DNA from 3 places in the Shewanella sp. NKUCC01_JLK genome. Region 3 is predicted to be linked to each of the others. Evidence: predicted binding sites of a transcription regulator. Region 3 holds the regulator's gene; each other region holds the start of a gene.
The links. The regulator sigma-54, encoded in region 3, starts transcription at its own class of promoters, with help from an activator protein. The targets are predictions, from matches to a motif close to GTTGGCACGNNNNTNGNNT.

Region 1 (4,218 bases), on a different contig from region 3:
TCGAGTTTGCGTACTGCCTTAAAAAGAAATGAATTTAAGGTTCATTATCAAGCGCAAGTGAATGCGAAAACCCATCAGCTGGTGGGGATGGAAGCCCTTATCCGATGGCAGCATCCTGTAGACGGCATTATCACCCCAGATCAATTTTTACCCATAGCCGAAGAAATTGGATTAATGGAGGACATTGATGATTGGGTGCTTGAACAAGCCTGTATTCAGGCACAGGTTTGGTTAACCCAATTACAGCCAACAGGGAGAGAATTTACCATTGCCGTTAACCTGTCTGCATCGCAAATTGGAAATGAGAACCTGTTTGATAAAATAGCGAATACGCTGACTAAGACAGGACTTCCTGCTGTAGCATTAGAGCTTGAAATTACTGAGAATTGCCTTATTGAAGATCCCCATGAACATGCCAAAATGCTCGATAGAATCGCAGAGTTAGGGGTGCGTTTTGCCCTTGATGATTTTGGGACGGGTTTTTCGTCCTTAGAACATATCAAATTGTTTCCCATTAGCGTGCTGAAAATCGATAAAAGCTTTGTCGCTTCCTATGATAAGGATGATAAAGACACTCGTTTGCTCGCTGCATTACTTAACTTCGCCCATGGGTTTAATGTCATATCAGTAGCTGAGGGCGTTGAAACGATTGAGCAGGCTGAGTTTTGTACTTCTCGCCATTGTACTGTATTACAAGGTTATTTGTTTTCTCGTCCCTTAGATGCAACGGAGTTTGAGGCTAAGTATATTCTGCCGCTGTTAACTTAAACCGAGTTCCGAGTGTGATAGGTCTTGAAGTATTTCATTAGCATAATGATTTCGTCTGGTGAGGAATATTTTCTTGCTTTACACTGAGCTATAGACAAATATCAGCTCCTTTTTCTGTCGCTGTGCTTTTGGTGCCGCAGAACGGTTTATTCACTCATGCTTAAGTTGGTCACTCAGCAATGAAAATAGGTATTTTATCCCAATTCCCCCAGTTGTATTCAACACAACGTTTAGTCGCGGCTTGCCAAAGTCGTGGACATGAAGCGGTCGTGATCAATACGCTGAATTGCTACATGAATATTAATTCTATTAAACCTAGCATTCATTATGAAGGTACTGAATTAGTTGGGTTTGATGCCATCATTCCGCGTATTCATGCTAGCGTGACTTTTTATGGTTGTGCCGTTGTACGTCAGTTTGAAATGATGGGCGTATATGCCGCGAATGATTCAATCTCCATTGCGCGTTCGCGGGACAAATTGCGGGCACTGCAACTACTTTCCCGCAAAGGGATTGGCATGCCAGTGACGGGTTTTGCCAATAAGCCAAATGATATCCCAGATCTCATCAATATGGTGGGCGGCGCTCCGTTAGTCATTAAATTACTCGAAGGCACTCAAGGGATTGGTGTCGTACTCGCTGAAACTAAAACGGCTGCTGAGAGCGTGATTGAAGCATTCTTGGGACTCAAAGCGAATATCTTAGTACAGGAATACATTAAAGAATCCAATGGTAGTGATATTCGTTGTTTTGTTGTCGGTGACAAGGTTGTTGCTTCGATGAAACGTCAAGGTCCCGAGGGTGATTTCCGCTCAAATCTGCATTTAGGTGGTTGTGGTGAGGTGGTAAAAATCACCTCTGTTGAGCGTAAAATGGCTATTGCCGCTGTGAAGGCGATGGGATTGGTTATCGCGGGAGTAGATATTTTACGTTCTAACCGTGGCCCACTGATCCTTGAGGTTAATTCGGCGCCAGGCATTGAAGGGATTGAGCAAACAACAGGGATTTCAGTGACTGAGCCCATTGTTGAGTATATCGAGAAAATGGTTGCGGCCCGTAAAACAAACCGGTCAATTATTGCCTAATTGGTGATAGTGATAAAATGACGCCACTTTTTAAGGTGGCGTTTTTATGTTTAGAGCTTATAGATCAAAACTGTAGGAATATCCGAGTACTAGTTTGGCATCATCATCGGTGAGATCGGTATCAGAGACCATAAATGATACTGTGCCTATGCTGGTATCTGCGCTGAGAGTCACGTTATAGTCGGCATAATTATCTTCGCCAAACCAAGATTGGACGACATCACCGTTTGAGTAACCATAGTGCACTGATAAACTCAGCTTTTCAGTGAGAGGTACGGATACCGTCGCGGCAAGATAACTGAGATCTTTATTATCTAAAGGATCGGCGGCCAGATCGTCACCGGCATTGATGACTTGGGAGTAAGCCAGTTCGAGCCATTTCCACGTGACAGCAGCATGGAGCTCACCAAAATCAATACTGCCCGGCGCGTCTGGATAGGCGTAGTAGAGATAGCCAAAGTCGTAGCTGATGTCTTCGGTAATACTGCCGCCATAACCCGCATATAGATCAAGCTCGTAGCTAGTATCATCACCAAAATCCACATTCGATGCCCAAGTTCCCGCATAAAATCCAGAATCGTGGCTGTAGTCAAGGCCACCTTGGATTGCGACCGCATCTTTAGTTTGGGTCGCACCGCGCCATAGATAATTAGAGGTACCGCCAATGTTGCCTGATACGGCTGCAAAGGCGTTGCCTGCCAGTAACATTCCCGTCGATAAGGCCAAAACGCTGTACAGTGATTTCTTCATGCTCATCCCCTCGATTGACTTATTTATCGATTCACCATTGGCACACTCAAAGTCAGCTGTGTTCATTAGTGCATCTTGGTTTTTTCTAAGGAAGGATTTGCTAATCACATGCCACTATTACAATGCCATGTAAAACAAGGTATTAGAACTCGCAATGTTAATGAAATGTTTTTATTTGCCAGTTTGTGGGGCAGAGGCGCACTTTTGTTGTGCAAAAAATATTCAGTGCTTCACTGGGATTGGGCAAAAAAAAACGCCTCACAATGGAGGCGTTGTATTGAATTTTATAACTTAGTTTACGCTGTCACGTAGGGTTTTACCCGCTTTAAACTTAGGCACTGTCGCTTCAGCAATTTGAATTTCTTTACCCGTTTGTGGGTTACGGCCAGTGCGAGCGGCACGAGTCGCTGTTTCAAAAGAACCGAAACCTACGATGGAGATTTTGTCACCATTTTTCATTGATTCGGTAATAGCTGCTTCAAAAGACTTCAATGCGCGTGCTGCTTCTACTTTCGTTAGATCGGCATTTTCTGCAATTTTGGCGATTAGTTCAGTTTTGTTCATTTTTATTGTCTCTTCTTTCCGTAGATTTATTTGAAATAAGCGTGCCTAACATGCCATAAGGTTTAGCACTTGGAAAGCCTTTTGCGTCTAGCGTGCAGCAGGATGTTCAGTAAAGCGCAGAATATTTACTCAGTTCGTGACTTAAGTTTTATTCTGGTTTTATTCTTCTAACAGTTGATAGAGTAATTTTTTAACAAGTTTGGGTTCAAAGGGTTTGTCACATAAGGCATTTACACCCGCTTGGGACACATTGCTGAGGTGGGTATCGTTGGCTTCGGAAGACACCATCAAGATGGGAATGTGCGATTGTTGGCTTTCATTGCGGATAAATTGTGTCAAAGCTAGCCCATCTACACTCGGCATATTGTAATCCGTGATCACTAAGTCGAACATATTGTGTTTCATTAACGCTATGGCTTGCGCGCCATCCTCGGCCTCGGTAATTAGCTTCATCCCTAAGTTACCAATCGTACGTTTAATGACGTTTCTTGCCATACGGCTATCATCGACCACTAATACGCGCACATCTTGTACATCGAAATTACTCAGGTCGAGTTCATCGTGGCTGAGTAAATCAATCGTGGCATTCAATGCTGTACCTAAATGGTCGGCACTGAAGGGTTTAGGTAGAATCGCTACTACACCCGATTGGCGGAATATTTCAAGTTGCTCACGGCGGCACTCACTCGAGACCAGCATAAATTGGATATCTTTGCAGTCAGCGTTGGCCCTTAAGTAGCCCAAGAGATCGATGGCAGTGCCATCATCGAAATGCATGGCGCTCGCAATAAGGTCAGGTTTATGGCGAGCAATAATATCTTTAGCCGCTTCTATGTTTTCTGCGGTTTGAATGCTGAGAATGCCTTCTTGTTGTAAGCGTTGAATAATAATTCGACGCTGTGTCTCTGAAGGTTCTACCAAAAGAATGGAAAGTTCGCTGGGCGATAAATGGCTCATAGTCTACTTCAAGTTAAGAATCGTAAGTATTTTACTGGGTCGCTAAGCTACGCTATTGATAACAGCTTAGCAACAAAGTCCATTACTGAGTTTG
Region 2 (4,218 bases), on a different contig from region 3:
CATGGTGTTGGCCATCTTGATTCAGGATACGGTTAATCGTTTCTTGCTGTATTACGAGCAATCTGCCGTTGGTTTCATTGGCTGTTTGGCTATCTTTAACTAACAGCTGCAAGTTGTCCCATGACATTTTTATTTGCGGTCTTAGGTGATCAGGTAGCGCCGTGATTAAGCGTCTCATGCCACTATTGTCACTATTAAAACCTAGTGTCGCGAGATTTTCGCTTCGCTGTTTGGCTCTCAAAGCCAACTTGTTACACAGTGCAGTTTGACGCTCGTTATGGGCTAAGAGCGCATCATTATCCCTGCGTTGCATTAATTCACGTTGGTGCTTAAGCATTGATTTTAATTGACTATATCCCTCAAGATCTTGACGAATATCGCGAATTAAACTTTGAACAAGTTCGCGCTTATTTACTTGACTATTATCCATGCTGTATCAATATCTTATCTGCAATTTTATCTAAGCTCAGCTCAAAGCTGCCATTACTTAAAGCCTGACGTATAGCAGCAACTTTATCTGTGTCAACGTCGGAGATGGTATGTAACTCTTTCTGGGTTTGTTCTAACAATTGCCAGTCGTGACTAATATCTTGTCGTGTTGGCGTTGATAGATTTTCTGATTCAACGGGCTTTCTGGGCGTATTAGCGCTCTTACTCGTGCTGAACTCAGTGCTCAAGGCACTGCTAATTTTATTAATTTCCATAGATGTTCATCGTCATAAATGGCTAGATATTAGATATAGGCGACCTAAATAGGATAAATCTAAAATAAATTTTTAAATTTATCCTCAGGTGACCTGAATGTTAAAAACGGGTTTCAACTCTCCCCTTAGCTATGGGGTAGGCGGTAATGATTTTCCCTGAACTACTATTCCTCACTCTAATGGCATCACCTTGTTTACCCGCATCCATAGCAATCCCAATCATATTGGCATAAAAGGTGGCACTGACTGCTTCAATAATCACTTCATCTCCTATGCTCACGAGTTCTGGTGCACTTAAATTGCTTGCTCTTATGGGTTTGTTTTTGATTATTTTTCTGGCAACCGCTTGCCCTAAAATGTGTTTTTCATCAGTAATAATGTCTTGATCTGACGCAGTTAAGGGCAACATTTGCCATTGTAGATTTTCTGATGTGACAACTTCATCTCTCTTAAGCGTTTTGTTGGCAACAGGAATGTAGGCGCTGAGAGCAACCTTGGCACGAACATAGAGTGACCAGCCTTCAGAGGCACAGCTTATTTTTCGTTGGATCCGACCGAATGGGAGCCCTTTAGCAGCCTCGACTTGGAGCGCCGTGCTACACGTTTTTAGCTTGGCTGTGCTGGAAGGAATGTGCAGTGTGATTTTTTTGCTGACTTTTTTTATCTCTTGCGATTGTTGCCACTTAGCTATCTCTGCGGCTACGGAGTTTGTCATTTGCTGAGATATTTGTTCTGTCGCCGTGATCTTCCCTTTCGCGTGCACATTGAGCGGAAGTAACCCTATGCTCAGTAAGAAAGTGAGGGAAAAGAACTTTCCGTATATCAATAGCGATTTCATTTAACCAACTGTTTTATATGAATAAGTATATTGGCATGCTAATTGTAAGCTGCTCGACCATCTAAATTAATTACGCATACAGTACTAGGAGTTGAGATGGCTATCAACCTTGATAAAGCATTAGGAATACATCCTCAGACACTCGATTTTAGAGTGGAGAGAAGCAAGGTATTAGCGAGTAATTTAATCAATGCCGAAACTCCGGGGTACAAAGCGAGGGATTTGGATTTCAAAGCGGCCATGAAGCAAGTTGAAGCAGGTATGCAGATGAATCAAGAGTACAGCCTCGCTTATCGCATGCCTTATCAAAATTCTGCCGATGATAATACCGTGGAACTCGGTAAGGAACAGGCAAGATATTCACAGAATGCGATGGATTATCAAACGAGTTTGACATTTTTAAACATGAAAATAGCCGGTCTAAAGTCTGCTATTGAAGGTCGTTAGGAGCCTGTATGTCATTTGGCGATATTTATCAAATAGCGGGTGCTGGCATGAATGCTCAGACCATACGTTTAAATACGGTCGCGAGTAACTTAGCTAACGCTGGAACTGCCGCCGAAAACCCTGAGTCGGCCTATCGAGCATTAAAACCCGTATTTGCGACTATTTACGATGCGACTCAACAAGGTGCGATTGGTGCTTCGATTGAAGTGAGCGACATAGTCCAAGCGGATGCCCCATTGGATATGCGTTATGAGCCGAATCATCCCTTTGCCAATGAACAAGGTTATGTTGCCTACTCTAATGTGAACACGATTGAAGAAATGGCTGACATGATGGCGGCAAGTCGTTCATTTGAAACCAGTGTTGAAATCATGAATCGTGCGCGTTCTATGCAGCAAGGTTTATTGCAACTAGGGAATAAATAGCAATGGAATTGGCTCGCTCTGGTAACAACTCGATTCAGAATCCTGCAGGTGCATTAGCGGCTCCAGGGAATGATGCTGCGTCATTAAAGAATGAATTTATGACCTTAATGATCGCGCAAATCAAGAATCAAGATCCCACTAAACCGCTTAACAGTGCTGAGTATATCTCTCAATTAGCGCAGTTTTCGCAGGTCGAAAGCTTAGAGGGAATGCGGAAGAATCAATCAAGCCAAATGGTCATGATGGAAAATTTGGGCATAGTACAGTCGGCATCTTTGATTGGTAAGAATGCCATGGTGCCTGTGTCTGAGTTTCAGCTCGATGGTGAAGCGGTTGAAGGCAAAGTGTATTTAGAGAATGCAGCTGAAGGCTTAGATCTTGAAATTATCGATGCACAAGGTCAGGTTGTTAGCACTATTCAACTCGGTGCTCAGGATGTTGGTGATGTTCGGTTCTCTATCGATCCTGCTGAGCTGGGGTTGTCTGCAGGCCAATATGAAATCAAAGCTAAGGCGACACTAGGTGAAAATAGTTTAGTTGCGCCAACGTATATTAAGGCACCGATCGAGAGAATCCATTTCTCCAGTGCATCCGGCATGATGATGGCTGAAATGGGCCATGGTGTTGGGGTTGTTTCTGTGCTCAATATTTCTGAAGTTTCGTAAATTATTTTTATAGGATATTAAGATGTCATTTAACATAGCTTTAAGTGGTTTACAGGCGACGACTCAAGATCTCAACACTATCAGTAATAACATTGCTAACGCATCGACGAGTGGGTTTCGCGGTGGCCGTAGTGAATTTGCATCCATTTATAATGGTGGTCAGGCGGGTGGCGTTGGCGTGATGTCAACGAGCCAAAACTTCTCTAAAGGTGGCAGCTTAACTTATACCGGTCGTCAGCTTGATATGGGGATCCAAGGCGAAGGCTTTTTTGTTCTCAAGGGGAATGATGGCGGTGCCATGTATGCTAGAGCAGGGATGTTCCATAAGGACAATCAAGGCTTTATAACCGATCCAGTCGGTAATCGTTTACAGGGATATTCTGTGAATGCGACGGGAAGATTGCAAACTGGCAATGCAGGTGATTTACAGGTACAAACGGCTTCTTTAGCGGCCAAAGCCACAACGAATGTCAGCATGGTTTCAAATCTCGATGCGAGAGTCGATGTTATTCCTCCAGCGGTCCCAGCCGTGCCATTTGATCCTAAAAATATTGATAGTTATCACTCTATTGGTACCACTAGTGTCTACGACTCTTTGGGTACTGAGCATGTGGTGACTCAGTATTATGTAAAAACAGCGCCGAATGAGTGGACGGTTAATTACACTCTGGATGGGACTCTTCTGCCAGACCAAACAACATTAAAATTTGATTCAAAAGGCATTTTAGATCCAACTACGACAAAGGATACCTTCGACCTTACATTGGGTAATGGGGCATCACCGCTTAAATTTGATATCAATTTTGATAAAAGCACTCAGTATGCCGCCAAATATAACAACTCCAGCTTATCTCAAGACGGTTACACCTCGGGTGAATTGAAAGGCGTGCGTCTGGATGACAATGGCATGTTGTATGGCACTTATACTAACGGCCAAGATCAATTACAGGGTCAGGTCGTCCTCGCAAACTTTAGTAATCCCAATGGTTTATCTGCCGTGAGTAACAATGCTTGGGTGGCTACAAATACCGCTGGGCAAGCGATTATGGGGGCGCCATCTACAGGCACTATGGGCACTGTTACGGGGGGGTATTTAGAGGGCTCGAATGTGGATACTACCGCTGAAATGGTTAACCTCA
Region 3 (4,218 bases):
AATTCGTTACGATATGGCAAGCCGCACCTTAACTCTGAAAGGTATGGCGTCATTAGATCAAGCAGGTAGCCAAGTTACAGGCAATTTAATCCGCTATAACATGATTCAACAGAAATTGATGGCCGAGAGTACTGGCAGTGGTGACGATCGCGTAATCACTATTATTCAGCCTGAAAACTATCAAGATGATGCTAAATCAGACGCTCCGGCGGATAAACCTGTAAAAAAGCAGGACTCTAAATGACCCAAATCACCTTAAGAGCACAAAATCTGGCGAAAAGTTACAAGAGTCGCCAAGTGGTTAAAGACGTCAGTCTGACGGTAAAAACCGGTCAAGTCGTTGGCCTACTCGGTCCAAACGGTGCAGGTAAAACCACGACCTTTTACATGGTTGTCGGGCTAGTGAAGAGCGATAAGGGACATATCTTTATCGACGATGATGATTTAACCGCAGATCCTATGCATCTGCGTGCCCGCAAAGGCATAGGTTACTTACCGCAAGAAGCCAGTATCTTTCGTAAGCTAACTGTTCATGACAACATCATGGCCGTACTGCAAACTCGTAAAGAACTTAAAAACGAAGAACGAGAAGAAGAACTAGAACATCTGCTCGAAGAGTTTCATATCACCCACATCCGTGACAGCCAAGGCATGTCATTGTCGGGTGGCGAACGTCGTCGCGTCGAAATTGCGCGGGCTTTAGCCGCTAATCCTAAGTTCATTTTGCTCGATGAACCGTTTGCCGGCGTCGATCCTATTTCGGTTATCGACATCAAGAAGATTATCGAACAACTCAAAAGTCGCGGCCTTGGCGTACTGATCACAGACCATAATGTCCGCGAGACATTAGATGTATGTGAACATGCTTATATTGTGAGTCACGGAAACCTGATTGCCGAAGGAACTCCAGCAGAGATCTTAGACAATCAGCAAGTTAGGGCTGTGTACTTAGGTGAACAATTCAGGCTATAGTTAATCGAGCGAAGCCAATGGAGGCAATTTATACCGCCATTGGGCTTCACTCAAGATAATAATAAGCGACCTCATCCAACAATAATAACGTAGGGATCAGCGGTAACATGAAAGCGTCACTCCAGCTCAAACTGGGTCAACAGTTAACCATGACGCCACAATTACAACAGGCCATACGTCTGTTGCAACTGTCGTCATTAGAACTGCAGCAAGAGATCCAGCAAGCATTAGATTCTAATCCCCTTCTCGAGCTGGAAGAGGATCAATTCGACGCCACTAAAACCCCTGTAAACCAAACGCTATCCGATACGGATTTCAGTGAATCTAGCACTCTGCCACCAGAAAAAGACAGCTCCACCATAGACACGGCAGAGTCGCTAACCAAAGAATCCATGCCCGATGAGCTCCCCATGGACACCACATGGGATGAAGTGTTTACCGCCTCCCCAAACTCAGGCCCCGGCGGCAGTCGTGAAGACGATATGCCCTTCCAAGGCGAGACCAGTGAAGGTTTGTACGAACACTTAGAATGGCAAAAAAACCTCACACCGTTTTCTGAAACCGATTTAGCCATTGCCACCGCCATTATTGATGCAATCGACGATCAGGGCTATCTCACCCAAAGCACTGAAGAAATTCTCGAAGCCATGGGCAATCCTGAAGTTGAGCTTGACGAAGTCGAAGCCGTACTCAAGCGCATTCAGCATTTTGATCCCATAGGCGTTGCCGCCCGCGATTTAAGTGAATGCCTGCTGATCCAACTGTCGCATTTCGCCGCTGATACTCCCAACCTAGAAAACGCCCGTATGCTGATCAAAGATCATTTAGATCTGATCGCCGCCCGTGATTTTAGGTTGTTGATGCGTAAGACTAAATTAAAAGAAGATGAATTAAGGGATGGTATAGCACTCATCCAAACCCTCAATCCTCGCCCAGGTTTGTTGATCACGCCCAATAATGACGAATACGTTATCCCAGATGTGTCTGTGTCGAAGAAAAATGGCCGCTGGGTCGTTGAGCTTAATCCTGACTGCATGCCCAAAATCAATGTAAATCAACATTATGCTTCTATGGCACGCAGCACAAAAAACCAAGCCGATAGCCAATTTATTCGCGGCCATCTGCAAGAGGCTAAATGGTTTATTAAGAGTCTAGAAAGCCGTAACGACACTTTGCTTAAAGTTGCTAATTGCATAGTGCAATATCAGCAAGGTTTCTTTGAGTATGGTGAAGAAGCCATGAAGCCTATGGTGCTTAACGATATTGCTGAAGCGGTAGAAATGCATGAGTCCACCATCTCACGGGTCACAACTCAAAAATACATGCATACCCCTAAGGGACTTTTTGAACTAAAATACTTCTTCTCTAGCCACGTCGGGACTGACGATGGTGGTGAGTGCTCATCCACAGCAATCAGAGCCTTTATAAAGAAACTGGTGGCAGCGGAAAACCAGAAAAAACCATTAAGCGATAGTAAGATGGCTCAACTTCTGGCAGAACAAGGGATCAACGTAGCCCGCAGAACCATTGCGAAGTACCGAGAGGCTATGCTTATTCCACCTTCTAATCAGCGTAAAAGTTTATAACCTACAGTGGATATCGGAGGACGTTTCTATGCAAATAAACCTAAGTGGGCACCATATCGAAATTACCGAATCGTTACGTGCATATGTAGAAGAAAAGTTTTCAAAACTTGAACGCCATTTCGAACAGATCAATAATGTGCACGTTGTGCTCAATGTTGAGAAAATGCAACAGATTGCCGAAGCGAGAATAAACCTCATAGGTGGTGAAGTTTTTGCTACTTCAGAGCATGCTGACATGTATGCCGCTATAGACGCCCTGATTGACAAGCTTGACCGTCAGGTTATTAAACACAAAGAGAAGTTAACAAAACACTAATAATGGAACTTTGTACCATACTGCGGCCGGAGTGCACTACCTGCGCCACTCCGGGCAGCAAGAAAAAGGTACTGGAACTCATCAGCGACTTAGTCGCTGCCCAGTACCCGACCCTCTCATCTCAAGAGATATTCGAAAGCCTAGTGGCGCGCGAAAAGATGGGGAGCACAGGTATAGGTAACGGCATCGCCATTCCACATGGTCGACTAGCCGATATAGATCAGCCCATTGCCATACTCATTAAGTGTGAAGAGCCGATAGCATTTGATGCTATCGATAAGCAACCTGTTGATATTTTATTTGCACTACTGGTGCCTGCAGACCAATGTCAGCAGCACTTAAGTACCTTGTCTTGCATGGCCGAAAAGCTGAGCGACAAGCAAATATTAAAGCAATTACGCAAGACGCATGATGAAACGGAACTCTATCAGGTAATCACTGGATGAAACTGGTCATAGTGTCGGGCCGCTCAGGCTCAGGCAAATCTGTCGCCCTTAGGGTACTCGAAGATCTCGGCTATTATTGTGTCGATAACCTTCCCTTGCCATTGATTGGCAGTTTGCTTGAGCAACTCAAAGGCAGTAACGATCTCGTCGCCATCAGTGTCGACGTGCGTAACATGCCTGAGCAGGATAAGGTCTTAGTAAAACAACTCGCTAGCCTACCTCCAGATACTGAGTTAACGAGCTTCTTCCTTAACTCCAGCGATAAAATTCTGCTCAAGCGTTACAGCGAAACCCGCCGTTTGCATCCTTTGTCGAAGAGCCGAGTCTCTTTGCAAGAAGCGATAAAGCTGGAGGGGAAACTGCTCGAGCCTATGTCAAAACTGGTCGATCACTACATAGATACGTCGAATTTGAATATCTATGATTTAAGCGACCAAGTCCGACAAATTCTCCTTGGTAGTGTCGATAAAGAACTCGTGATCAACTTCGAGTCCTTTGGCTTTAAGCACGGAATGCCCACCGAAGCCGACTTTATGTTCGATGTACGCTTTCTACCTAATCCCCACTGGGAGCTGGCGCTGCGGCCATTGACTGGTTTAGATGAACCCGTAGCTGAGTTCTTAAATCGCCAACCACTGGTCAATAAGTTCATCTGGCAAATCGAAAATTTACTGGAGACTTGGCTGCCGCACCTTGAGCGTAACAATCGCAGTTATTTAACTGTGGCCATTGGCTGCACAGGTGGACAGCACAGATCGGTTTACGTCGCAGAGCAATTGGCCAAACGCTTTAGTAACGGTAAACATAAAGTGTATGCCCGTCATCGAGAGCTCAACAATGCCAAAGCTTGAACGTCAGATAACTATCTGTAATAAGCTCGGTTTACATGCCCGTGCCG

Region 1: KO537_RS14970 (TorF family putative porin) is a predicted target of sigma-54. The motif match lies at 2,701-2,719, and genes of this name have one in related genera.
Region 2: flgB (flagellar basal body rod protein FlgB) is a predicted target of sigma-54. The motif match lies at 1,572-1,590, and genes of this name have one in related genera.

Annotation. Positions count from the first base shown of each region.
Region 1 covers NZ_JAHKRD010000013.1:48,592-52,809, reverse strand. Annotated here, with positions in the region: gene KO537_RS14980 (GGDEF domain-containing response regulator) at 1-768, shown strand, start outside; gene rimK (30S ribosomal protein S6--L-glutamate ligase) at 948-1,853, shown strand; gene KO537_RS14970 (TorF family putative porin) at 1,911-2,603, opposite strand; gene KO537_RS14965 (HU family DNA-binding protein) at 2,895-3,167, opposite strand; gene KO537_RS14960 (response regulator) at 3,327-4,124, opposite strand; gene KO537_RS14955 (hypothetical protein) at 4,207-4,218, opposite strand, start outside.
Region 2 covers NZ_JAHKRD010000022.1:35,831-40,048, forward strand. Annotated here, with positions in the region: gene KO537_RS20315 (flagellar protein FlgN) at 1-430, opposite strand, end outside; gene flgM (flagellar biosynthesis anti-sigma factor FlgM) at 423-704, opposite strand; gene flgA (flagellar basal body P-ring formation chaperone FlgA) at 805-1,530, opposite strand; gene flgB (flagellar basal body rod protein FlgB) at 1,639-1,989, shown strand; gene flgC (flagellar basal body rod protein FlgC) at 1,998-2,414, shown strand; gene KO537_RS20340 (flagellar hook capping FlgD N-terminal domain-containing protein) at 2,417-3,079, shown strand; gene flgE (flagellar hook protein FlgE) at 3,102-4,218, shown strand, end outside.
Region 3 covers NZ_JAHKRD010000020.1:14,670-18,887, reverse strand. Annotated here, with positions in the region: gene lptA (lipopolysaccharide transport periplasmic protein LptA) at 1-244, shown strand, start outside; gene lptB (LPS export ABC transporter ATP-binding protein) at 241-972, shown strand; gene KO537_RS19095 (RNA polymerase factor sigma-54) at 1,080-2,558, shown strand; gene hpf (ribosome hibernation promoting factor) at 2,587-2,874, shown strand; gene ptsN (PTS IIA-like nitrogen regulatory protein PtsN) at 2,877-3,320, shown strand; gene rapZ (RNase adapter RapZ) at 3,317-4,171, shown strand; gene KO537_RS19075 (HPr family phosphocarrier protein) at 4,158-4,218, shown strand, end outside.